DNA from 2 places in the Acidovorax sp. GW101-11A03 genome. Region 2 is predicted to be linked to the other one. Evidence: predicted binding sites of a transcription regulator. Region 2 holds the regulator's gene; the other holds the start of a gene.
The links. The regulator NrdR, encoded in region 2, represses ribonucleotide reductase genes. The targets are predictions, from matches to a motif close to CACNANATNTNGTG.

Region 1: the regulator NrdR is predicted to act here: its motif matches at 992-1,005, upstream of AC07Z7_RS08230 (ribonucleoside-diphosphate reductase subunit alpha).

The regions. Positions count from the first base shown of each region.
Region 1 is NZ_JBWKZU010000014.1:18,931-30,754, reverse strand. It holds gene AC07Z7_RS08240 (sigma-54-dependent transcriptional regulator) at 1-123, shown strand, start outside; gene ampD (1,6-anhydro-N-acetylmuramyl-L-alanine amidase AmpD) at 107-718, shown strand; gene AC07Z7_RS08230 (ribonucleoside-diphosphate reductase subunit alpha) at 1,099-4,044, shown strand; gene AC07Z7_RS08225 (ribonucleotide-diphosphate reductase subunit beta) at 4,180-5,376, shown strand; partial or broken gene AC07Z7_RS08220 (histone) at 5,570-5,995, shown strand; gene AC07Z7_RS08215 (carbohydrate kinase family protein) at 6,175-7,071, opposite strand; gene AC07Z7_RS08210 (DUF3426 domain-containing protein) at 7,104-7,802, opposite strand; partial or broken gene AC07Z7_RS08205 (MJ0042-type zinc finger domain-containing protein) at 8,676-8,741, opposite strand; gene prmA (50S ribosomal protein L11 methyltransferase) at 8,797-9,702, opposite strand; gene accC (acetyl-CoA carboxylase biotin carboxylase subunit) at 9,917-11,266, opposite strand; gene accB (acetyl-CoA carboxylase biotin carboxyl carrier protein) at 11,274-11,726, opposite strand.
Region 2 is NZ_JBWKZU010000047.1:1,300-13,123, reverse strand. It holds gene AC07Z7_RS18200 (lytic transglycosylase domain-containing protein) at 1-328, shown strand, start outside; ZMP/ZTP riboswitch at 396-546, shown strand; gene glyA (serine hydroxymethyltransferase) at 583-1,827, shown strand; gene nrdR (transcriptional regulator NrdR) at 1,849-2,298, shown strand; gene AC07Z7_RS18185 (DMT family transporter) at 2,597-3,496, shown strand; gene AC07Z7_RS18180 (bifunctional metallophosphatase/5'-nucleotidase) at 3,527-5,323, opposite strand; gene aroC (chorismate synthase) at 5,360-6,457, opposite strand; gene AC07Z7_RS18170 (sensor domain-containing protein) at 6,671-8,845, shown strand; gene AC07Z7_RS18165 (CBS domain-containing protein) at 8,906-9,355, opposite strand; gene AC07Z7_RS18160 (O-acetylhomoserine aminocarboxypropyltransferase) at 9,465-10,775, shown strand; gene AC07Z7_RS18155 (alpha/beta fold hydrolase) at 10,778-11,596, shown strand; gene AC07Z7_RS18150 (DUF418 domain-containing protein) at 11,627-11,824, opposite strand, start outside.

The DNA.
Region 1 (11,824 bases), on a different contig from region 2:
GGGTTCAACCGGACCGCCACCGCCGCGCGGCTGGGCATCAGCCTGCGCCAGATCCGCTACCGCATCGCGCGCCTGAACATCGCCGTCCCGAACGACCAGGACCCGCATGACGACATGGGATGACGCACAGCGCGTCTCCGTCTGGGACGGAGGCTGGCACCGAGGCGCACGCCGCCTGGAATCGCCCAACCACGGTGCACGCCCGGCAACGGCCCAGGCGGTGGATCTGATCGTGGTGCACTCCATCAGCCTGCCGCCGGGAGAATTTGGCACGGGCGCTGTGCAGCAGCTGTTCACCAATACCCTGGACTGGAACGCCCACCCCTATTACCAGGGCATCCGGGGCCTGCAGGTCTCTGCCCACTTTTTCATCGACCGCCTGGGGGTGCCATGGCAGTTTGTGGACTGCGATCTGCGCGCCTGGCATGCGGGGCAGTCGTTCTACCGGGGGCGCGCCCAATGCAACGACGACTCCATCGGCATCGAGCTGGAGGGCCTGGAGGGCCTGGACTTTGAGCCCCCCCAATACCAGACCCTGGCCTGGCTGTGCCAGGACATCGCACTGCGCTATCCCATCGCCCATGTGGCAGGGCATGAACACATTGCCCCCGGGCGCAAGCAGGACCCCGGCCCCGGATTCGACTGGGCCATCCTGCAAAAAGCGCTGGATTGGCCACGCCACCAGTTCCCCGGCGCCACACAGCCCCCCGCAACTTAGCGGCACTGAATAACGCTGTCGCATCGAAGCGTCAGCCCGGTATTTTTCTTTGTGCATTTGCACATTTTTTTTCTTCCAGTCGCCACGCGGCTCTGAAGGGAAAATGCGCCGCCAGCACCCGCCACTGCTGGGTTTACGGCACCCATCGCAACACCCGCAAGGGCCTCACGCCGGGTGCTCCGCTTGCGCACCGGGGGCCTAACACAGCTTGTTTCCCTTTTTCAGTCCGGTTCAGGCGGTACACTACCGGTAGTGTCTTGAACACACATGACACACCATATATAGTGTGCGACAGACTGAAGTCCGGCGCACCACTTCCCCATCGCGGCGCCCACTTGCGCCGCTCTCCCACTCCAGACAGCCCACAGAAGAGGACACCCATGCAAGCTGCTTTGAACACGCCTTCCACCGCCCAGCCCGGCCCGGCAGACTCCAATGAATCCCAGGCCAACCCGGCGGCAACAGCCGGCAATGAGTTCGCACACCACCAAATCATTCGCCGCAATGGCGCTGTGGTGCCGTTCGAACCACAAAAAATTGCAGTGGCAATGATGAAGGCCTTTCTGGCAGTGCACGGAACGCAGGGGGCAGCATCCGCCAGCGTCCGCGAAGTGGTGGACACCCTGACCCACAACGTGACCCGGGCACTGGTGCGCTCGCGCCCCGGTGGCGGCACCTTCCATATTGAAGACGTGCAGGACCACGTAGAGCTGGGCCTGATGCGCGGTGGCCACCACGAAGTGGCCCGCGCCTACGTGCTGTACCGCGAACGCCGTACCCAGGAGCGCGCGCGCCAGAGCGAGCAGCAAGCCCCCGTGGCATCCGCCCCGCTGCTGCACGTGCTGGACGGCGATGCACGCATTGCCCTGGACCTGGGCCGCCTGCAGGCACTGATCGAATCGGCCTGCGTGAACCTGGGTGCGGACGTCAAGGCCGACCCCATCGTGGCCGAGACCATGCGCAACCTCTATGACGGCGTGCCCATGGATGAGGTCTACAAGGCGTCCATCCTGGCCGCGCGCACGTTGATCGAAAAGGACCCCGACTACACCTACGCCACGGCCCGCCTGCTGCTGCACACCATCGTGCGCGAAGTGCTGGGCAAGGAAGTGACCCAGGCCGAGATGGGCCAAGCCTATCTCGAATATTTCCCTCAGTTCATCAAAAAGGGCGTGGACAACGAGCTTTTGGACGAACGCCTGCTGCAGTACAACCTTCAGCGCCTGGGTGCCGCCCTCAAGGCCGACCGCGACCTGAAGTTCGACTACCTCGGCCTGCAGACGCTGTATGACCGCTACTTCCTGCACGTCAAGAAGACCCGCATCGAGCTGCCCCAGGCCTTCTTCATGCGCGTGGCCATGGGCCTGGCACTGAACGAAACCGACCGCGAAGCCCGCGCCATCGAGTTCTACGAAGTGCTGTCGTCGTTCGACTTCATGTCGAGCACGCCCACGCTGTTCAACAGCGGCACGCTGCGCTCGCAGCTGTCCTCGTGCTACCTGACCACCGTGCCCGACGACCTGGACGGCATCTACGAATCCATCAAGGAAAACGCCCTGCTATCCAAATTTGCCGGCGGCCTGGGCAATGACTGGACCCGCGTGCGCGCCCTGGGCTCGCACATCAAGGGCACAAACGGCGAATCGCAGGGCGTGGTGCCCTTCCTCAAGGTCGTGAACGACACGGCCGTGGCCGTGAACCAGGGCGGCAAGCGCAAAGGCGCGGTCTGCACCTACCTGGAAACCTGGCACCTGGACATCGAAGAGTTCCTGGAACTGCGCAAGAACACCGGCGACGACCGCCGCCGCACGCACGACATGAACACGGCCAACTGGATCCCCGACCTGTTCATGCGCCGCGTGATGGAAAAAGGCACCTGGACGCTGTTCTCGCCCTCCAACGTGCCCGACCTGCACGACCTGTTCGGTGCCGACTTCGAGAAGGCCTACGTGGCCTACGAAGAAAAGGCAGCGCGCGGCGAGATCAAGCCCGCCAAGACGGTGCAGGCCACTGACCTGTGGCGCAAGATGCTGACCATGCTGTTCGAGACCGGCCATCCCTGGATCACCTACAAGGATGCCTGCAACGTGCGCTCGCCCCAGCAGCACGCCGGTGTGGTGCACTCGTCCAACCTGTGCACCGAGATCACGCTGAACACCAGCGACACCGAAACCGCTGTCTGCAACCTCGGCTCGGTCAACCTGCTGCAGCACCTGAAGAATGGGCAGATCGATCACGACAAGCTCAAGAAGACCATCACGGTGGCCATGCGCATGCTGGACAACGTGATCGACATCAACTACTACGCCGTGACCAAGGCGCGCGACTCCAACCTGCGCCACCGCCCGGTGGGCCTGGGTGTGATGGCCTTCCAGGACAGCCTGTACGAACTGCGCATTCCTTATGCCTCGCAGCAAGCGGTGGAGTTTGCCGACAAGTCGATGGAGGCCATCTGCTACTACGCCTACTGGGCATCCACCGAACTGGCCAAGGAGCGCGGCAAGTATTCCAGCTACAAGGGCTCGCTGTGGGACCGTGGCATCCTGCCCTTCGACACGCTGGACATGCTCTCCCAGGCCCGGGGCGGTTATGTGGAAGTGGACCGCTCGTCCACGCTGGACTGGGACGCCCTGCGCAAGAAAATCGCGCAGGACGGCATGCGCAATTCAAACTGCGTGGCCATCGCCCCGACGGCCACCATCTCCAACATCATCGGCGTGGATGCATCGATCGAACCCTCGTTCGGCAACCTGTCCGTGAAGTCCAACCTTTCAGGTGAGTTCACCGTCATCAACGGGGGCCTGGTGCGCGACCTCAAGCGCCTGGGCCTGTGGGATGACGTGATGATCATGGACCTCAAGCACTTCAAGGGCTCGCTGCACCCCATCGACCGCGTGCCACAGGACATCAAGGCGCTGTACTCCACCGCCTTCGAAGTCGAGCCGCAGTGGCTGGTGGAAGCCGCATCGCGCCGCCAGAAGTGGATTGACCAGGCCCAGAGCCTGAACATCTACATGGCTGGCGCATCGGGCAAGAAGCTCGACGACACCTACAAGCTGGCCTGGGTCCGTGGCCTCAAGACCACGTACTACCTGCGCACGCAGAGCGCCACGCACGTCGAGATGAGCACGGTGAACACACGCCAGCTCAACGCAGTGTCCTCGGGCAACGATGGCGGCGCGTCCGCAGCATCCGCCCCCGTGCAGGCACAGCCCAGCGCACTCGAAGCGGCGGCTGCCACCGCTGCTGCACAGTCCGCAGCGGTGCCTGCCACGGATGTGAAATTCTGCGCCATCGACGATCCTGGCTGCGAAGCCTGCCAATAAGGACTTCGCGCACAACACTTCGGACTGATCCGGGGTGTTGTGCCGGTGCTGTGAAGCAACAAAACGTTGCTACACAACGCTGCAGTGCTTTCCTTTTTGCAGCACTGCTTTCATAATCCGAACACTGGAAAATCTATGTTGTCCTGGGACGAAGAAGTCAAGCCCTCATCGCAAAATCAATTGGACGGTGGACTGAACAAGAGCCACCCGGCGGAACAGCCGCCCCTGCCTTTCCAGACCCCCTCCCTGCAAGCCGTGCATGCAACGATGACAGCCTCTGCCGTTGCTCCGACCGCTGCTGCAGCAACCGCACATCGGCGCGTCAACGCAGCCGACAAGCGCATCATCAACGGCCAGACCGACGTCAACCAGCTGGTGCCCTTCAAGTACAAGTGGGCATGGGAAAAATACCTCGCCACTTGCGCCAATCACTGGATGCCGCAGGAAGTGAACATGACGCGCGACATCGCGTTGTGGAAGGACCCCAACGGCCTGACCGAAGACGAGCGCCGCATCATCAAGCGCAACCTCGGCTTCTTTGTGACTGCCGACTCGCTGGCAGCCAACAACATCGTGCTGGGTACCTACCGCCACATCACAGCACCCGAGTGCCGCCAGTTCCTGCTGCGCCAGGCGTTTGAAGAAGCGATCCACACACACGCTTACCAGTACATCGTGGAATCGCTGGGCCTGGACGAAGGCGAAATTTTCAGCGCCTACCTGGAAGTTGCCTCGATCCGCGACAAGGATGAGTTCCTGATCCCCTTCATCGAGGCGATCATGGACCCCAACTTCCACACCGGCACCTTCGAGACTGACCAGACGCTGCTCAAGTCGCTGATCGTGTTCGCCTGCCTGATGGAAGGGCTGTTCTTCTACGTGGGCTTCACACAAATCCTGGCGCTGGGCCGCCAGAACAAGATGACCGGTGCGGCAGAGCAGTACCAGTACATCCTGCGTGACGAGTCCATGCACTGTAATTTCGGCATCGACCTGATCAACCAGCTCAAACTGGAAAACCCGCACCTGTGGACTGCCGAGTTCAAGGCCGAAATCAAGGCGCTGTTCCTCAAGGCGGTTGAGCTGGAGTATCGCTACGCCGAAGACACCATGCCACGCGGCGTGCTGGGCATGAATGCCTCGATGTTCAAGGGCTACCTGCGCTACATCGCCAACCGCCGCGCTACGCAGATCGGGCTGGAGACGTTGTTCCCCAACGAAGAAAATCCGTTCCCATGGATGAGCGAGATGATCGACCTGAAGAAGGAACGCAACTTCTTCGAAACCCGGGTTATTGAATACCAGTCCGGTGGTGCGCTGTCCTGGGACTAGCGCCTTTTCGCATCACACCACCATGGATTTTTACACCACGCCCCAGACAGACAGCGCCACAGAGCGCCGCCGTGTGGAGCGTTCCCGTGTTCATGGAGATGGAGTTCTATTCCATCTCCATGGATCGCTTGCTGTCCACTGTAGACAGCAAGTGCTCTTTGCAAATTGACCCAAGGAGAACATGATGGCAACTGCGAAAAAACCCGCCGCCAAGAAGGCTGCACCCGCGAAAAAAGCTGCAACTGCAAAGCCCGTAGCAGCGAAGAAGGCTGCACCTGCCAAGAAGGCAGCAGCACCGGCCAAGAAAGCCGCTCCAGCCAAGAAGGCCGTAGCAGCAAAGAAGGCTGCACCCGCCAAGAAGGCAGCAGCACCGGCCAAGAAAGCCGCCCCAGCAAAGAAGGCCGTAGCAGCAAAGAAGCCCGCAGCCCCCGCCAAGAAGGCCGCTCCCGCCAAGAAGGCAGCAGCCCCCGCCAAAAAGGCCGCTGCCAAGGCTCCCGCCAAGAAAGCTGCCCCTGCCAAAAAGGCCCCCAAGGCGCCTGCCCCTGCTGCCGCACCAGCGGCGCAGACCACCCTGAATCCTCAGGCTGCCTGGCCCTTCCCTACGGGCAACAAGCCTTAATTCAGGCGTATTGCACGCTCAACCCGGTGCCTGTGCACCGGGTTTTTTTTCGCCTGCGGCCGCCAGCCCACAAACAGCGGGGCAGCACGGGCCACACCTCGCGGTGGCATCAGATCAAGTAGGCGTTGGACAGGGCTCAAACATCTGTTCAGCCCCCTTTACCCAACGCCGATCACGGCTCACTCCACCGAAAAATCCAGCGTGTAATTCTGCGGCCCGCGCTGCGCGATCTTGAGAGCCCCCACGCGGTTGCCCAGCGCCGCGCAACGTGGCAGCGCCCAGCCCCGTTCCAGGCCGAACAGCAGCGCACCGCGCCAGGCATCCCCACATCCCGTGGGGTCCACCACCTGCGTCGGCACCACGGCAGGCACATGGGTCTTCTCACCTGCAACCCACACCTCGCAGCCCTCAGCCCCCAAGGTAACCACCAGCCCCTCCACCTTGTGCGAGATTTCAGCCAGGGTCCAGCCGGTGCGGTCGCTCAGCATCTTTCCTTCGTAGTCGTTGACTGTGACCCAGGATGCCTGGTCAATGAACTTCGCCAACTCGTCCCCACTGAACATGGGCAGCCCCTGGCCAGGATCGAACACAAACGGAATACCCGCCGCCACGAACTGGGCTGCATGCTCCAGCATGGCATCGCGCCCATCGGGTGCAATGATCCCCACACTCGCCTTGGAGCCCACATCAATGCGGTTGGCATGCGCCTGCATCATGGCCCCGGGGTGGAAGGCCGTGATCTGGTTGTTATCGCGGTCCGTCATGATCATGGCCTGTGCGGTGTAGGTGTCCTGAACCTGGCCCACGTGGCGGCAATCGATGCCCAGCGACTGCAGTCGCTGGAGGTAGTCCGCCCCATCGCTGCCTAGCATCGCCATGGGCAAAGGCTCCCCCCCCAGCAGCTTGAGGCTGTAGGCAATGTTGCCCGCACACCCGCCAAAATCGCGGCGCAGAGAAGGCACCAGGAATGACACATTGAGGATGTGCAACTGGTCAGGCAGGATCTGCTCTGCAAAGCGCCCCTCGAAGGTCATGATGGTGTCGAATGCCAGGGAACCACAAATGAGGGCAGCCATAGAAATGAATCGGTCCGTAGGTTGGTAAAAATTCAGGGATAGAACGCCAGCAGCCGGTACCCAGCCACGCGCGCACCGCCTGTGGTCACGATCACCGATACCGAAGTGCTCCATTCGCCACGCGCCGGCAGCTCCGCCGGTGCGGCCATGTCGTTCGGCAGCAGCACCCGGCGCAGCACAGGCTGGTCCTGGGCATCGGTCAAGGTCAACTCCACCGCAGGCATGGCCAATGGAATGTCCGCTTTGCTCTTCATGGTCAGCGCCAACTGGTAACTGTCGCCACGGGCTTTGTTGAACGAAGAGCTGTCGATGACCACATCGGCAATCTGGCGCTGGGGAGCCACCTCGCACTGCAAAGGCTCGCACAACTTGAGCAGCCACGGCCTTGCACGCGGGTCCGTGGCTGCAATGCGGTCACGCTCCTGGACGGCGACCTGCAGCAACATGCCCACCACCAAGACCAGCAATACAAGCACCAGCACGGCCCGCACCACAGGCTTGCGCCAGAAAGCCTTGCGCCGCGCAGCAATCACAAAACTGACCTCAGGCCCGGCCTCATGCGCACCCTCTTCGCCCTGCTCATCTTCATCCACCTGGCTGGCCACGGGCTTGCGAGTGCGGGGCTGCAACACCGCAGCCGGAGAGTCATCTGCGACCAGCTCCAACGCTGCCGGTATCTCATCCACCACGGGCCGCTGCACAAAATCCACCGACGGCAGGAGCTCAGGCACGGTCGGGGGGGCGTCATGGTGGCCCGTGCTCGGCAGGTCAGAGGAAAGTGCCTCCCCGTGGTGCTCCAGCACAGGCTCCGCTGCCAATGTGCTCCCGGTCGCATCGACCACGGCCTCGCTGCCCACCCCAGCGAAGGAACTTCCCCCTCCACCCTTCCCCGAGGTCACCGGGCCGTCAAGCCCGATGGGGTCATGCGAATCGGCAGTGGGAAGCTCATACCCACCCCGCACAACCTCCGCAGCCCCGCCCACTTCGGCATCCGCCACGGCTATGGGCAGAGCCGCCGCCTCACCAGGCGCCTCCGCAGTAGCATCCAACACCGGCTTTGCCACGACCTCTTCCGTGGCCGGTCCATCAACTGCCAACCCCGACAGTGATGGGCTTGAATCAGCCTCCGCTGCCGCCCACGGCGTGGGGACGGGCCACCAGGAGAACGGCGCAGTCGGCGCGAGGTTCAAGGTATTTGCATCGGAAGCCGCCGCGCCTACGGCCAGGAAGGCAGGCACAGTGGGCGCAGGAATATCCAGCACAGGCGTTGCCGGTGCCAGGGGCGCTGCAGCCATGGGCAGTGAAGCGCCTGCGCGATGGACTCCAGCATCTGCATGCAAAGGGGGATGCGCAGTGGAATGCGCAGCGTGGGCTGCCATCGGAGCCGCCTGAGCGCCCCTCCCCAACGCCGGGGACGAAGGCGGCGCGGCCCCGCCCCCCCAAGCACGCTCCGCATCGCTCTTTCGAGCGGTGGGCGCCGGCGGCGGCCGCACATCTGTCAGGGACACATCGGGCAAAAGGGCCGCCGGGGCCACTGGCAGCAAATGCGCAGAGGCATCAAACACCTCCTTGCATTGGCCACACCGCACCCATCCTTCCGAGATGCGCAATTGGTCTGCCACCACCTTGAAGGAGGTGGCGCAAGACGGGCAGCGAGTGATCTGGCTCATCAGCGTTGGATTGTAGGGGCCGCGCCACCTCGGCCCAGGCGGAACACGCGCAGGCTCAGCGCTGGGCAGTCATCAGTATCCAGCCGTCTTCGGCATCCGCCACTTCCAGGCGCACCCATGGTGCATAAGCCTCCTTCAGCTCTTCAGCCTGGCGCTCCAAGATGCCCGCAAGCACCAAATGCCCTCCCGGCGCCACATGGGCACACAGCAAAGGCGCCAGCACCCGCAAGGGTGTCGCGAGGATGTTGGCCAGCACCGTCTGGTACTCGCCCCGTGCCTTGTCGGGCAGTCCGGCACTCAGCTGCACGCCGTTGGCTTGCGCGTTCTGTGCCGTGGATTCCACAGCGGCAGGATCGATGTCCACCGCGTCAATGTCCGTGGCGCCAAATTTGGCCGCACCAATGGCCAGAATGCCCGAGCCGCAGCCGTAGTCCAGCACCCGGCCCAGCGGGTTGTTGCCAGCCCCCGGCTGCACCGCCCCGTTGCGCGCAATCCAGCGCAGGCACATGCGCGTGGTGGGGTGCGTGCCCGTGCCAAAGGCCAGGCCCGGGTCCAGACGGATGCTGCGCACCGCCTGGGCAGGCAGTTCGTGCCAGGTGGGAACGATCCAGAAATCCGGCGTGATGTCCACCGGCGCAAACTGCGACTGCGTGAGCCGCACCCAGTCCTGCTCGGCCACCTGCGCCACGCCCAACACCTGGCAGCCCACAAAGAAGTCCTGCACTACCAGCAATTGCTGCGCCTCGCGCGCCGCCACTTCAGACGGGAACAACGCCACCACACGGCTGCGCTGCCAGCCATCCTTGGGCGGCGGCATGCCGGGCTCACCGAACAGCGCCTGCTCGGCGTCGGTCTGGGCATCGGCATCCTCCACCGACACGGAGAGCGCATCGAGCGCATCCAGCGCATCGCTGACTGGCTCGATACATTCCTCGGGGCACATCAGACTCAACTCAAACATAGACGCCTCTCAGAAAAATGAAATGCTGACCCTCGTTGCCAAGAGCCAGCATGTGAACTCACTGTTACCGCACCAGCAGGGTGCCTGACACAAACCTGCAACCCACGAAACGCACGTGGTCCTCGCCAGCACTGGCGGTATTCCCCTTCCCAAACGGCGCAGCCATTCAAGAGGAAGGGGAAGGTGCGAAACGACTCAGGGGGCAGTACCCAGCCTAGCGCTTATGCTGCGACAGCCACTCTTCCAGGTAGTGGATGTTGGTGCCTCCGGCCATGAACTTGGCATCCACCATCAGCTCGCGGTGCAGCGGCACATTGGTGTTGATGCCTTCGATCACGGTCTCGGACAGCGCCGTGCGCATGCGGGCCAGCGCCTGTTCGCGCGTGTCGCCGTGCACGATGATCTTGCCGATCATCGAGTCGTAATTCGGCGGCACAAAGTAGTTGGTGTAGGCATGCGAATCGACACGCACACCCGGGCCGCCCGGTGGGTGCCAGGTCGTGATGCGCCCGGGCGAGGGGACAAACTTGTACGGGTCTTCCGCATTCACCCGGCATTCGATGGCATGACCACGAATCTCGATCTGGCGCTGCGTAAAGGGCAGCTTCTCGCCGGCCGCCACCATGATCTGCGTCTTCACGATGTCCACACCGGTGATCCATTCAGTCACCGGATGCTCCACCTGCACGCGGGTATTCATCTCGATGAAGTAGAACTCGCCGTTTTCGTACAGGAACTCAAAGGTGCCCGCCCCCCGGTAGCCAATCTTCTTGCAGGCAGCCACGCAGCGCTCGCCAATCTTTTCGATCAGCTTGCGTGGGATGCCAGGGGCTGGTGCCTCTTCGATCACCTTCTGGTGGCGGCGCTGCATGGAGCAGTCGCGCTCGCCCAGGTAGACCGCGTTGCGGTGCTTGTCGGCCAGGATCTGGATTTCGATGTGACGGGGGTTCTGGAGGAACTTCTCCATGTACACCGCAGGATTTCCGAACGCAGCGCCTGCTTCGGCCTTGGTCATCTGCACGGCATTGACCAACGCGGCCTCGGTGTGCACCACGCGCATGCCACGGCCACCGCCGCCGCCTGCTGCCTTGATGATCACGGGGTAACCGATGGCCTTGGCGATGCGGCGGATCTGCACCGGGTCATCGGGCAACTCGCCCTCAGAGCCCGGCACGCAGGGCACGCCCGCGCGGATCATGGCCTGCTTGGCAGACACCTTGTCGCCCATGATGCGGATCGACTCGGGCGTGGGGCCGATGAACTGGAAGCCGCTCTTTTCCACGCGCTCGGCAAAGTCGGCGTTTTCGGACAGGAAGCCGTAGCCGGGGTGGATGGCCTCGGCGTCGGTCACTTCGGCCGCCGAGATGATGGCCGGCATGTTGAGGTAGGACAGCGGCGAGGGTGCGGGGCCGATGCACACCGCCTCTTCGGCCAGCTTGACGTACTTGGCGTCGCGGTCGGCCTCGGAATAGACCATCACGGCCTTGATCCCAAGTTCGCTGCAGGCGCGCTGGATACGGAGGGCAATTTCCCCTCGGTTTGCGACCAGGATTTTCTTGAACATGGGCGCCTTATTCGATGATGAACAGCGGCTGACCGTACTCCACGGCCTGGCCGTTCTCACCCAGGATGCGGGTCACGGTACCCGACTTGTCCGCCTCGATCTCATTGAGGATCTTCATGGCTTCGATGATGCAAATCGTCTCGCCTTCCTTCACCTGGCTGCCGACTTCGACAAATGCCTTGGCGCCGGGGCTGGACGAACGGTAAAAGGTGCCAACCATGGGCGACTTGACGACATGGCCTGCGGGCACCGCTGGCGGAGCGGGCAGTTCTGCCACAGGGGCCGCAGCTGCAGGCGCAGGTGCCGCCGGGGCTGGCATGGGGGCCGGGACATACTGCTGAACCACGGCGCCACCGCTCTTGACGATGCGGACTTTGCCCTCGGCCTCCGTGATTTCGAGTTCGGACACATTCGACTCTGACACGAGATCGATGAGGGTTTTGAGTTTTCGCAGATCCATGGAAGCTCCAACGGCTATAAAACTGAATAGGGCGCGAATTTACTCCAATTTCACCCTATCGCAGTCTTCCACATGCATTTTCCATGAACTTCGTCATG
Region 2 (11,824 bases):
TGGCGGCCACTTTGCGGCCTTCGACCCGGTGAGCAACCTGCGTGTGGGTGTCAAGGTTCTGCAGGAATGCATTGCGCGCGCTGGCTCCGTCGAAGGCGGCCTGCGCTACTACGTGGGCGCAGCCAACATGGCCGACGATGGCGGCTATGCAGCCAAGGTGATGGCAGAGCATTTCCGCCTGCGCCAGGTCGCCAATGGCCGGGCCATGCCCTTCAACCCTCCCCCATCGCTGTCCACCCAGGCGCCTGCCCAGAGCATTCCGGCCGCAGCCCCCCCGGCAGCGCCCACCGCGACCGCCGACAAGGTGGCCCTGCTGTCGGGTCTGTGAACCCCTCGGCCCAGCGGAGATTTGTGCGATGCACCTCGTAGGTGCACGCCGCCGTGTCGGCTACACTAGCGAAGTACGCGACTGGCGATAGGCGCGGTACCCGCACAGGGTGCTGCCGCTGACGTGGAAACCGGCAAGGGCCCGCCCCTTGTGAACCACTGGGAAGCGTGCCGCACGGGGCCACCCGCTGCGTTCAGCCGTTCGCCTGGGCAGCCCTTGTTTCAAGGGACACAAGTTCTTAGGACTGCCAAACCATGTACGACCGCAACATTCTTGTCGAACAAACCGACCCCGAACTCTTCGCCGCCATCCAGGCCGAAAACGCCCGGCAAGAGCACCACATCGAGCTGATCGCCAGCGAGAACTACGCCTCCCCCGCCGTGATGTGGGCGCAGGGCACCCAGCTGACCAACAAGTACGCCGAAGGCTATCCCGGCAAGCGCTACTACGGTGGCTGCGAGCATGTGGACGTGGCCGAGCAGCTGGCCATCGACCGCGTGAAGAAGATCTTCGGCGCCGATGCCGCCAACGTGCAGCCGCATTGCGGCGCATCCGCCAACGAAGCCGTGTTCCTCGCCTTCCTCAAGCCCGGCGACACCATCATGGGCATGAGCCTGGCCGAAGGCGGCCACCTGACCCACGGCATGCCGCTGAACATGTCGGGCAAATGGTTCAACGTGGTCTCCTACGGCTTGAACGCCAAAGAAGAAATCGACTACGACGCGATGGAAGCCAAGGCCCGCGAGCACAAGCCCAAGCTGATCGTGGCTGGTGCATCCGCTTACAGCCTGCACATCGACTTTGCCCGCTTTGCCAAGGTCGCCAAGGAAATCGGCGCCATCTTCATGGTGGACATGGCCCACTACGCGGGCCTGATCGCTGCCGGCGTGTACCCCAACCCCGTGCCCCACGCCGACGTGGTGACATCAACCACGCACAAGAGCCTGCGCGGCCCCCGTGGCGGCATCATCCTGATGAAGGCTGAGCACGAGAAGGCCATCAACAGCGCCATCTTCCCCGGCCTGCAAGGCGGCCCGCTGATGCATGTGATTGCAGCCAAGGCCGTGGCCTTCAAGGAAGCGATGCAGCCCGAGTTCAAGGCCTACCAAGAGCAAGTGGCCAAGAACGCCAAGGTCGTGGCCGAGACACTGACCGCACGCGGCCTGCGCATCGTGTCGGGCGGCACGCAAAGCCACGTGATGCTGGTGGACCTGCGCGCCAAGGGCATCACCGGCAAGGAAGCCGAGGCCGTGCTGGGCGCCGCCCACATGACCATCAACAAGAACGCCATCCCCAACGACCCTGAAAAGCCGATGGTGACCAGCGGCGTGCGCATTGGCACCCCCGCCATGACCACACGCGGCTTCAAGGAAGAAGAAGCCCGCATCACGGCCAACCTGATTGCAGACGTGCTGGACAACCCCCGCGATGAGGCCAACATCGCCGCCGTGCGCGCCAAGGTCAACGCCCTGACTGCACGTTTCCCGGTCTACCGTTAAGCAAGCCGGTCCTGGAAGTCCATGAAGTGCCCCTTCTGCAGCCACCTCGAAACGCAAGTCGTTGAAACGCGGGTGTCTGAGGATGGGGTCTTCATCCGCCGCCGCCGCCAGTGCGGCGCGTGCGACAAGCGCTTCACGACCTACGAGCGGCCGGAAGTGAACTTCCCGGCCATCGTCAAGAAGGATGGTCGGCGCATTGAATACGACCGCAGCAAGCTGCTCGGCTCGTTCAGCCTGGCACTGCGCAAACGCCCGGTGAGCACGGAGCAGATCGACAGCGCCATCGAGCGCATCGAAGAAAAGCTGCTCAACCTCGGCCAGCGCGAAGTGCTGTCCGGCCGCATTGGCGAACTGGTCATGCGCGAACTCAAGAAGCTCGACAAGGTGGCCTACATCCGCTTTGCGAGCGTCTACCGCAGCTTCGAAGACATCGACGACTTCCGCGCCATGGTCGATGAAGTGCGCAAGTAGGTAGGTCAGCGCCAGGCCAGGCGACGTGGTCACCTCCACCCGGCCCACCGGGCATGGAGTTCAAGCTTTTTTGGCGCCTACCGCGCGCCCATCATGCCTTGATAGCTATCAATAGCATAGCAATCAAACAACGCCATGGCTTCCCGACAGATGCTGCCAGCAGCGCTGTCACCAAGGCTACAGCGCGCAACGCTCCTGAAACGATAGCTGCAACGGCATACTGGACGAGCGCAAACGGCATTTTTTGCTTTAAGTTTTTTACCCGCACATGCAGCACGCCCAGCGCCCGTGCCCGACAATCGCTGCGGTGAAAACCCGCCACTTTCTGCAGCTGGTGCTGCTGTCTGCCCTGTGGGGCGCCTCATTCCTCTTCATCCGCATCGCCAGCCCCGTGCTGGGGCCCAACGTGATGGCGGCCCTGCGCATCGGGCTGGCCACGCTCACGCTGATTGGCATCATGCGCCTCGCCAACGAGTCCTGGCCCTGGCGCCACTGGCGCGAGCTGTTCGGGCTGGGCACGCTCACCGTCGCCCTGCCCTTCTTGCTGTACGCCTGGGCGGCCTTGCACTTGCCAGCGGGCTACAGCTCGCTGCTCAACACCATGGCTGTACCGTTTGGCGTGATCGCCGCCGCCTGGATGAAGGAAGACACGCTGAGCGCGCGCAAGTGGCTGGGCTGCCTCAGCGGCTTTGCGGGCGTGGCGCTGATCGTGCAGTTGGGCCCCGTGCAGCCCACCCCCGCCCTGTTGCTGGCGGCGGCGGCCTGTGTGGCGGCGTCGGCCTGCTATGGCATCTCGACCACCTGGATGAAACGCGCCACCCAGCGCATGTCCCCGCTGTCGATTGCCGCAGGCATCCATGCCGCCGCCCTGGTGCTGTTGCTGCCGGGCGCAGCCTGGAGCCTGCCCGAAGCGCGCTTCACACCCGGCGCACTGGCCGCCGTGGCCGTAATGGGCATCGTGACCTCGGGCCTGGCGTATTGGCTCAACCTGCGGGTGCTCAAGCATGTCTCGCCCGTGGCCGCCATGAGTTCGGCCTTCATGATCCCGCTGTTTGGCGTGGCCTGGGGCCATGTCTTTCTGGGCGAGGCCCTGGGGCCGGGCATGCTCTGGGGCGGCGCGCTGGTGCTGGTGGCGACCGGGCTGGTCACCGGGTTCAACCCGCTGCAATGGCTGGGTGCGCTGCGCCGCCGCAGCTGACCCGCACTATGGCTGCAGCGCGGCCCCGCGTCAGCGGCCCACGCGCGTGATGCGGTCCGTGGCGGGCGGCGCCACCGGGCTTTGCTGGCGGAAGTAGGCCTCCAGCGCGTCCAGGTCCAGCGCGCCCACCTGCCGGTCCCGGCCCTGGGTCAGCACCGTGAAGTTGTCGCCGCCGCTGTCCAGAAAGCTGCTCATGACCACGCGCACCGGTTGCGCGTCGGCCAATGGCGCGCCGTTCAGCACCATCTGGCTGATGCGCGCCCCGGCGGGCTGGGTCAGGTCGTAGCGGTAGCTGAAGCCGCTGGACACCGACAGCACCCGGGGCCGCTGCACCGTGTTGCCGCCGCTGGCGAACTGTTGCTCCAGCACCGCTCGGATCTGTGCCCCCGTGAAGGTCTTCACCACCAGCTGGTTGCCAAAGGGCTGCACCGCGTACAGCTGGCCATACCGCACCAGCCCTTGCTCATCCGGCACCAGGTCGGCGCGCAGGCCGCCGGGGTTCATGAACGACAGCTGCGCGCCCCCCTCTTCGGGCGAACGCGTGGCCAGCAGTTGGGCGTCCGCCACCAGGTTGCCCAGCACGCTCTCCAGCGCCGCGTTGGGCTGGCGGCGCATGGGGCCCTTGGCCTGGCCCACGGGCCGCTGGGCCAGTGGAATGGCGGCGGCGCGGTAGGTGTCGATGATCTTCTGCACACCTGGGTCTGCCGGGAAGGCAGGCACGGCGGTGGTGACGGGCACAAGGCCCTGGGCACCAGTGAAGGCCTCGCCCTGCACCACCACATTGCGTGCTGTCTTGCTCACCACACGGCGGGTCCGCGTATCCACGCGCAGCTGGATGTCAGTGAGCAGCGTGCCGTACTGGCCTGCGCTGGTCAGCAAGAAGGGTTTGGCCGGGTTCACGCGGCTGTAGTCGCACACATAGGCCTGGTGCGTGTGGCCCGAGACCACCACATCCACGGCAGGGTCCAGGCGCTCCAGAATGGGCACGATGTCGCCCGACAGGCCTGCGCAGCTGGTCTCCTGCACGCCCGCCGTGGTACTTCCGCCTTCATGGATGGCCACCACAATCACATCAGCGCCCTGGGCCTTGAGCTGCGGAATCAGTGCGTTGGCCGTGGCCGCCTCGTCCTCAAAGCGCAGCCCCGCCACGCCCGACGGGCTGACCATGGTGGGTGTGGCCTGCAGGGTAAGGCCGATAAAACCCATGGTGACCGTGACGCCGCCTTCGGTGAACCGCTTGAGCCCCGTGGCGGGCAGCAGGGTGCGCCCGTCTTCGCGCACTGTGTTGGCCGCTAGCAGGCCAAATCGGGCGCCCTCGAACGGCTTGCTGATGCGGCAGGGCTCGCGCGAGGTGAATTTCTCGCAGCCGCCGTGCTGCAGCCGCAGCAGTTCGCGCCAGCCCCGGTCGAACTCGTGGTTGCCCACCGCATTGAAGTCGATCTGCATGCGGTTGACCGCTTCGATCGTGGGTTCGTCCAGAAACAGCGACGACACCAGCGGCGAGGCGCCCACCATGTCACCCGCCGACACCACCGCATGGTGCGGCGACTGGGCCTTGAGGGCCGCCATGGCGCTGGCAAAGTAGGCCATGCCTCCGGCAGGCGCCAGCACCGGGCCCGTGGGCCCTTGCACCCGGTGCGCCATGTGGGGCGGCTCCAGGTTGCCGTGCAGGTCGTTGAAGCCGATGAGGGTGATGTCGATGTGGGGCGGCGCGCTGCCCGCCACGGGGGCTGTGGGCACAATGCCGCTACAGCCGCCCAGCCACAGCGGCACGGCCAAGGCGGCCAGCGCCCGGCGACGGAAGGCCCGGAACAAGCGGTTGCTCATACAGAGGGACCGCCCCTGGGACGGTGGGAGTTGGTGTTACAGAAACGAAGCCTGGATGGGCGGCACGGGCGGCACCACATCGCCGCACTGGGCGCGGTGGCGCAGCGCGTGCTCCATCACCACCAGCGCCAGCAGCGCCTCGGCAATCGGCGCGGCGCGAATGCCCACGCAGGGGTCGTGGCGGCCCTTGGTGATCACCTCGGTGCTCTTGCCGTGGATGTCGATGGACTCGCGCGGGCTGATGATGGAGCTGGTGGGCTTGATGGCGATGCTCACCTCCAGGTCCTGCCCGGTGCTGATGCCGCCCAGCACGCCACCGGCGTTGTTGGTGCGAAAGCCCTGGGGCGTCATCGAGTCGCCATGCATGGTGCCGCGATGCGCCACGCTGGCAAAGCCCGCGCCAATCTCCACGCCTTTCACGGCGTTCAAGCCCATCATGGCGTGGGCGATGTCGGCATCCAGCTTGTCGTACAGCGGCTCGCCCAGCCCCACGGGCACGCCCGTGGCCTGCAGGCGGATGCGGGCCCCGCAGGAGTCGCCCGCCTTGCGCAGGGCATCCATGTAGTCCTCGTACTGCTGCACGTCGGCCACAGGGGCGAAGAAGGGGTTGTTGCGTACGTGGTCCCAACTCTCGAATGGGATGGGCAGTTCGCCCAGCTGGGTCATGCAGGCGCGGAACTCGACGCCATACTGTTGTGCCAGCCACTTCTTGGCCACGGCGCCTGCGGCCACGGTGGGCGCCGTCAGGCGGGCCGATGACCGACCACCGCCGCGCGGGTCGCGGATGCCGTACTTATGCCAGTAGGTGTAGTCGGCATGGCCGGGGCGGAAGCTCTCGGCGATGTTGCTGTAGTCCTTGCTGCGCTGGTCGGTGTTGCGGATCAGCAGGGCAATGGGGGTACCGGTGGTCTTGCCCTCGTACACGCCAGAGAGGATCTCCACCGCATCCGGCTCGTTGCGCTGCGTGACGTGGCGGCTGGTGCCAGGGCGGCGCCGGTCCAGGTCAGCCTGGATGTCGGCCTCGGTGAGGGCCATGCCCGGCGGGCAGCCGTCGATCACGCAGCCAATGGCTGGGCCGTGGGATTCACCAAAGTTGGTGACTGCGAATAGGGTACCGATGGTGTTGCCGCTCATGGGGCGGGATTATCCCAGACCCACCGCCCCCCAACGGCCTGGAGCGCAACCGGCGTATCCACTGATCTTGTCCCGCCCTGCGCAGGGCATATCGCGCTTGGCATGGCCCCACGCGCTTGCTAGGATCGGCACACCACCTCCGGGACCTCCATGCCCGCCTCTGCCCTGCCAATGCCTGGTCCCTCTTTGCCCCACGCAGAATTTCTGCCCCCCATGCTGGGCGATGCCCCCCTTCGCAAGGCCCTGGATGCCAGCGACAACGCCATCGTGATGACCAACAGCGCCAAGCGGGTGGTGTACATCAACCAGGGGTTTACGCGGCTCTTTGGCTTTCAGCCCGAGGAAATGCTGGGAAAGCTGCTCAGCGAGGTGCTGCTGGGCCCGCATTCCGATCCGGCCCTGCTGGGCAGCATCCGCTCCAAAGTCAGTACCCAGGGCGAGTTCCATGTCGAGACCATGCTGTACAGCAAGTCCGGGCAACCACGCTGGGTGTCGATGGTGATCAATGCCTCGCCCGAGGCCTCGGGCGGCCCAGGAGGCAGCATCACGGTGCTGACGGACATCACCTTGACCAAGATGCACGAAGTGCTGCAGACAAAGGTGCTGGAAGGCATGGTCAACGAACTGCCGCTGCCAGACCTGATGGCGCTCGTGTGCCGCGAGGTGGAGCGGATTGCCCCCGAAGTCACGGCCTCCATCCTGGCAGTCGATGCACAAGGCTGCCTGCGCCCTCTGGCCGCCCCCGGCCTGCCAGCGGCGGTTTGCGATGCCCTGGATGGCCTTCCTATAGGTCCGAAGGTGGGCTCCTGCGGCACGGCGGCGTTTCGCAACGCGCCGGTGATCGTCACCGACATCACCACCGACCCCCTGTGGACGGACTACCGCGACCTGTTCGCCCCCACGGGCCTGCGGGCCTGCTGGTCCAGCCCCATCTCCAACCACCAGGGCAAGCCGGTAGGCACTTTCGCCTTTTATTTTCGGGAGCCACGCAGCCCCGGTGCGCTGCACCACCGCCTGGTGGAGGTGTGCCTGCACCTGTGCGCCCTGGCCATCGAACGGGACAGCACCCACCGCCGCATTCACCAGCTGGCGTCTTTCGACACGCTCACGGGCCTGCCCAATCGCGCCATGTTCCGCAGCAGCGCAGAACGCGCCTTGGCCGGCCTGGAGCACGAAGAGCGCCCCGGGGCCTTGCTGTTTCTGGATCTGGACCGGTTCAAGCAGATCAACGACACCCAGGGGCACGCCGCAGGCGACGCCCTGCTGTGCGAGGTGGCCGCGCGGCTCACGCAGTGCCTGCGTGCGCGCGACCTGATCGGGCGGCTGTCGGGGGACGAATTTGTGCTGCTGCTGTCCGAATGCACCACCGAACAGGCAGTGCCCATGGCGCAGCGGATTCTGGAATCCATCGCCCAGCCCCTGCACATCAACGGGCAGGTCCATAGGCCCCACGCCAGCCTGGGGATCGCCATGTTCCCCGACGACGGCAGCAACATCGACACCCTGCTGCTGCACGCGGACCAGGCCATGCACCAGGCCAAAAGCGACCACCGGCACAGCCTGCAGCTTTTCAGCGCCGAGATGAACCGCCGCGCGCAAGAGCGCGCATCGCTGGAACGCGCGCTGCAACAGGCGCTGGCGGAACGCAGCCTCACCCTGCACTACCAGCCCCAGGTGCTCAGCAGCTCGCCAGATACGCTGCATGGCGTCGAAGCCCTGGCACGCTGGCACCACCCCACCTGGGGCATGGTGCCGCCTTCACAGTTCATCGCCATTGCAGAAGAGGCGGGCTTGATCCACACGCTCACACTGTGGCTGCTGGACGAAGCCTGCCGCCAGCTTGCGGCATGGCGCGCGGCAGGCCATCCCGTGCCTTGCGTGGCCATCAACCTGTCAGGCCGCAGCTTTCACCAACCCGGGCTGGCGCAGGAGATCGCCGACGCCTTGAAACAGCACGGCCTGCGCCCCGGGGATGTGCTGCTGGAGATCACCGAAAGCGTGATGATGGACGCGCGGCCGGTGACCCTGGCCAACATCGACACCCTGCACCGGCAAGGCTTCAAGCTGTCGCTGGACGACTTTGGCACCGGGTACTCCAGCCTCAGTTATCTGCACCGGCTGCCGATCAGCGAACTCAAGCTGGACATGGCCTTCGTACAGGACCTGACCACCAGCGCCACGGCGCGCGCACTCACGGTGTCGGTGCTGAGCATTGCGCACAGCCTGGGCATGGTGGTGGTGGCGGAAGGCGTGGAAACCGTGGGCCAGCAGCAATGGTTGCAGGCGCATGGGTGCCCGGTCATGCAGGGCTATCTGTTCGGCAAGCCCCTCCCGCCCGAGGACATCGAGGCCTGGCTGGGCGCCCGATCGGCGGCACACAACCACTGATCCGGGCATCCACGCGGTGGCAGGGCCACGCCACGGCGGCAACCGGAGCCCCCGGCGGGGTCAGGCGCGTGGTTCTTCCTCAGGCCAGTCGCGGATGTAGGCCTTGAGCATCTTGTTCTCGAAGTTCTGGCTGTCCACCACGGCCTTGGCCACGTCGTAGAAGCTGATCACGCCCATGAGCATGCGGCGGTCCATCACCGGCATGTAGCGCGCGTGGCGGTCCAGCATCATGCGGCGCACCTCGTCCATGTCGGTTTCCAGGGTGCAGGTCAAAGGCGCATCGTCCATGGCGGTGCGCACCAGCATCGTGCCCACGCTGCCGCCGTTTTTCACCACGGCCTGGATCACTTCGCGGAAGGTGAGCATGCCCACCAGGTCACCATGCTCCATCACCACCAGCGAACCGATGTCGCGCTCGGCCATCAGGGCCACGGCGCCTGCCAGCGGCTCGTCGGGCGAGGCGGTGTACAAGGTGTTGCCTTTGACGCGAAGGATGTCGCTGACTTTCATGGTGCTGGGTCTCCGAGAGGGCGAGAGAAGCGCGGCAGGCGCTATAGACAATTTGCTACCAAATATAGCCCACAATGCCCGCCTGCATTGACAACATGGGAGACACCCGATGCCCGGCTATTCCGACCCCGGCTTTGACACGCTGGCCCTGCACGCAGGGGCGAGCCCCGACCCCGCCACCGGCGCGCGCGCCACGCCCATCCACCTGACGACCTCGTTCGTCTTCGAGTCGAGCGACCACGCAGCGTCGCTCTTCAACCTGGAGCGCGGCGGCCATGTCTACAGCCGCATCAGCAACCCCACCAACGCAGTGCTGGAGCAGCGCGTGGCGGCCCTGGAAGGTGGCGTGGGCGCGATTGCCACCGCCAGCGGCCAGGCCGCGCTGCACCTGGCGATTGCCACGATCATGGGCGCGGGCAGCCACATCGTGGCGAGCACGGCGCTGTATGGCGGCTCCCAGAACCTGCTGCACTACACGCTCTCGCGCTTTGGCATCGAAACCACCTTTGTGAAGCCGGGCGACATCGACGCCTGGCGCGCCGCTGTGCGCCCCAACACCAAGCTGTTCTTTGGCGAAACCGTGGGCAACCCGGGCCTGGATGTGCTGGACATCCCCACCGTGAGTGCGATGGCACACGAAGCGGGCGTGCCGCTGCTGGTGGACTCCACCCTCACCTCCCCCTGGCTCATCAAGCCCTTCGAGCATGGCGCCGACCTCGTCTACCACTCGGCCACCAAGTTCCTCTCGGGCCACGGCACCGTGGTGGGCGGCATCGTGGTGGACGGCGGCAGCTTTGACTGGGACGGCCCAAAATCCGCCGGCAAGTTTGCCGAGCTGACCCAGCCCTACGACGGCTTCCACAACATGGTGTTCACCGAAGAAAGCACCGTGGGTGCCTTCCTGCTGCGTGCGCGGCGCGAGGGGCTGCGCGACTTTGGCGCCTGCATGAGCCCGCACACGGCCTGGCTCATCCTGCAAGGCATCGAGACCCTGCCGCTGCGCATGGCGCAGCACATGCGCAACACCGAGAAGGTGGTGGAATTTCTGGCTGCGCAGCCGTTTGTGTCGCGCGTGGGCCACCCCATGCTGGAGTCTCACCCGAGCCACGCCCTCGCGCAAAAGCTGCTGCCGCGTGGCGCAGGCTCCGTGTTCAGCTTTGACCTCAAGGGCAATCGCGAGCAGGGCAAGAAGTTCATCGAAACACTCAAGGTCTTCAGCCACCTGGCCAACGTGGGCGACTGCCGCAGCCTGGTGATTCACCCAGCCAGCACCACTCACTTCCGCATGAGCGACGACGCGCTGGCGGGCGCAGGCATCAGCCAGGGCACCATCCGTCTGTCCATCGGCCTCGAAGATGCCGACGACCTCATCGACGACCTCAAGCGCGCGCTCAAGGCCGCCGAGAAAGCGGGGGCCTGACCATGCACATCCAAGTCAACGGCGCCGCCATCTACTGCTACACCGGCGGCAAGGCCTTCGATGCCGCCAAGCCCACCGTGGTGTTCATCCACGGCGTGCTCAACGACCACAGCGTGTGGGCCCTGCAAAGCCGCTACATGGCCAACCATGGCTGGAACGTGCTGGCCATCGACCTGCCGGGCCACTGCAAGAGCGGTGGCGACGCGCATGCATCGGTGGAGCAGGCGGCCGACTTCATCGGCGCGCTGCTCGACGCTGCGGGCGTGGAGCGCGCAGCCCTGGTGGGCCACAGCTGGGGTTCGCTCATTGCCATGGAAGCCGCCGCTCGGCTCAAGGACCGCGTCAGCCATCTGGTGCTGGTGGGCACGGCTTTCCCGATGAAGGTATCGCCCGCGCTCATCGAGGCCTCGCAGAGCGACCCCGAAAAGGCCCTGCGCATGGTCAACGTGTTCTCGCGCAACACGCTGGCCGCGCCCCCGTCGGCCCTGGGGCCCGGCACCTGGGTGTTTGGCACGGGCATGGCGCTGGGCCGCCGGGTGCTGCGCAGCAACCCGGCCGTCAACGTGTTCCACCGGGGCTTTGTGGCCTGCGACAGCTACGCCGGTGGCGAAGCCGCCATGGCGCAACTCACCTGCCCGGTGCTGTTTGCGCTGGGCGCGCAGGACCAGATGACCCCCCCGAAGGCCGCGCAAGGCCTGGTCAACGCGGCCCGCGCTGCAGGCCAATCGGTGTCGATCGCGAGCCTGCCCGTAGGCCACCACCAGATGACCGAAGCGCCGGAAGAAACGCTGTTCGCGCTGCGCGACTTTCTGGCCCGCTGAGCAACACGCCGCCCGCGCCCTGGCCAGTGGTCAGGGCGCGCCGCGCCGCCACGCTGGCCACTGCCAAAGCGTGAAGGCCCGCAGCCACCACTCCACCGGGCCGTAGGCGTGTGTGGCCATCCAGCGGTGGCTCCACGCCAACTGGGCCCCGTACAACGTGAACACCCCCAGCACCACCAGCCAGGGCGCCACCCGGCCCACCAGCGCAAAGCCATAGGCCGTGAAAAC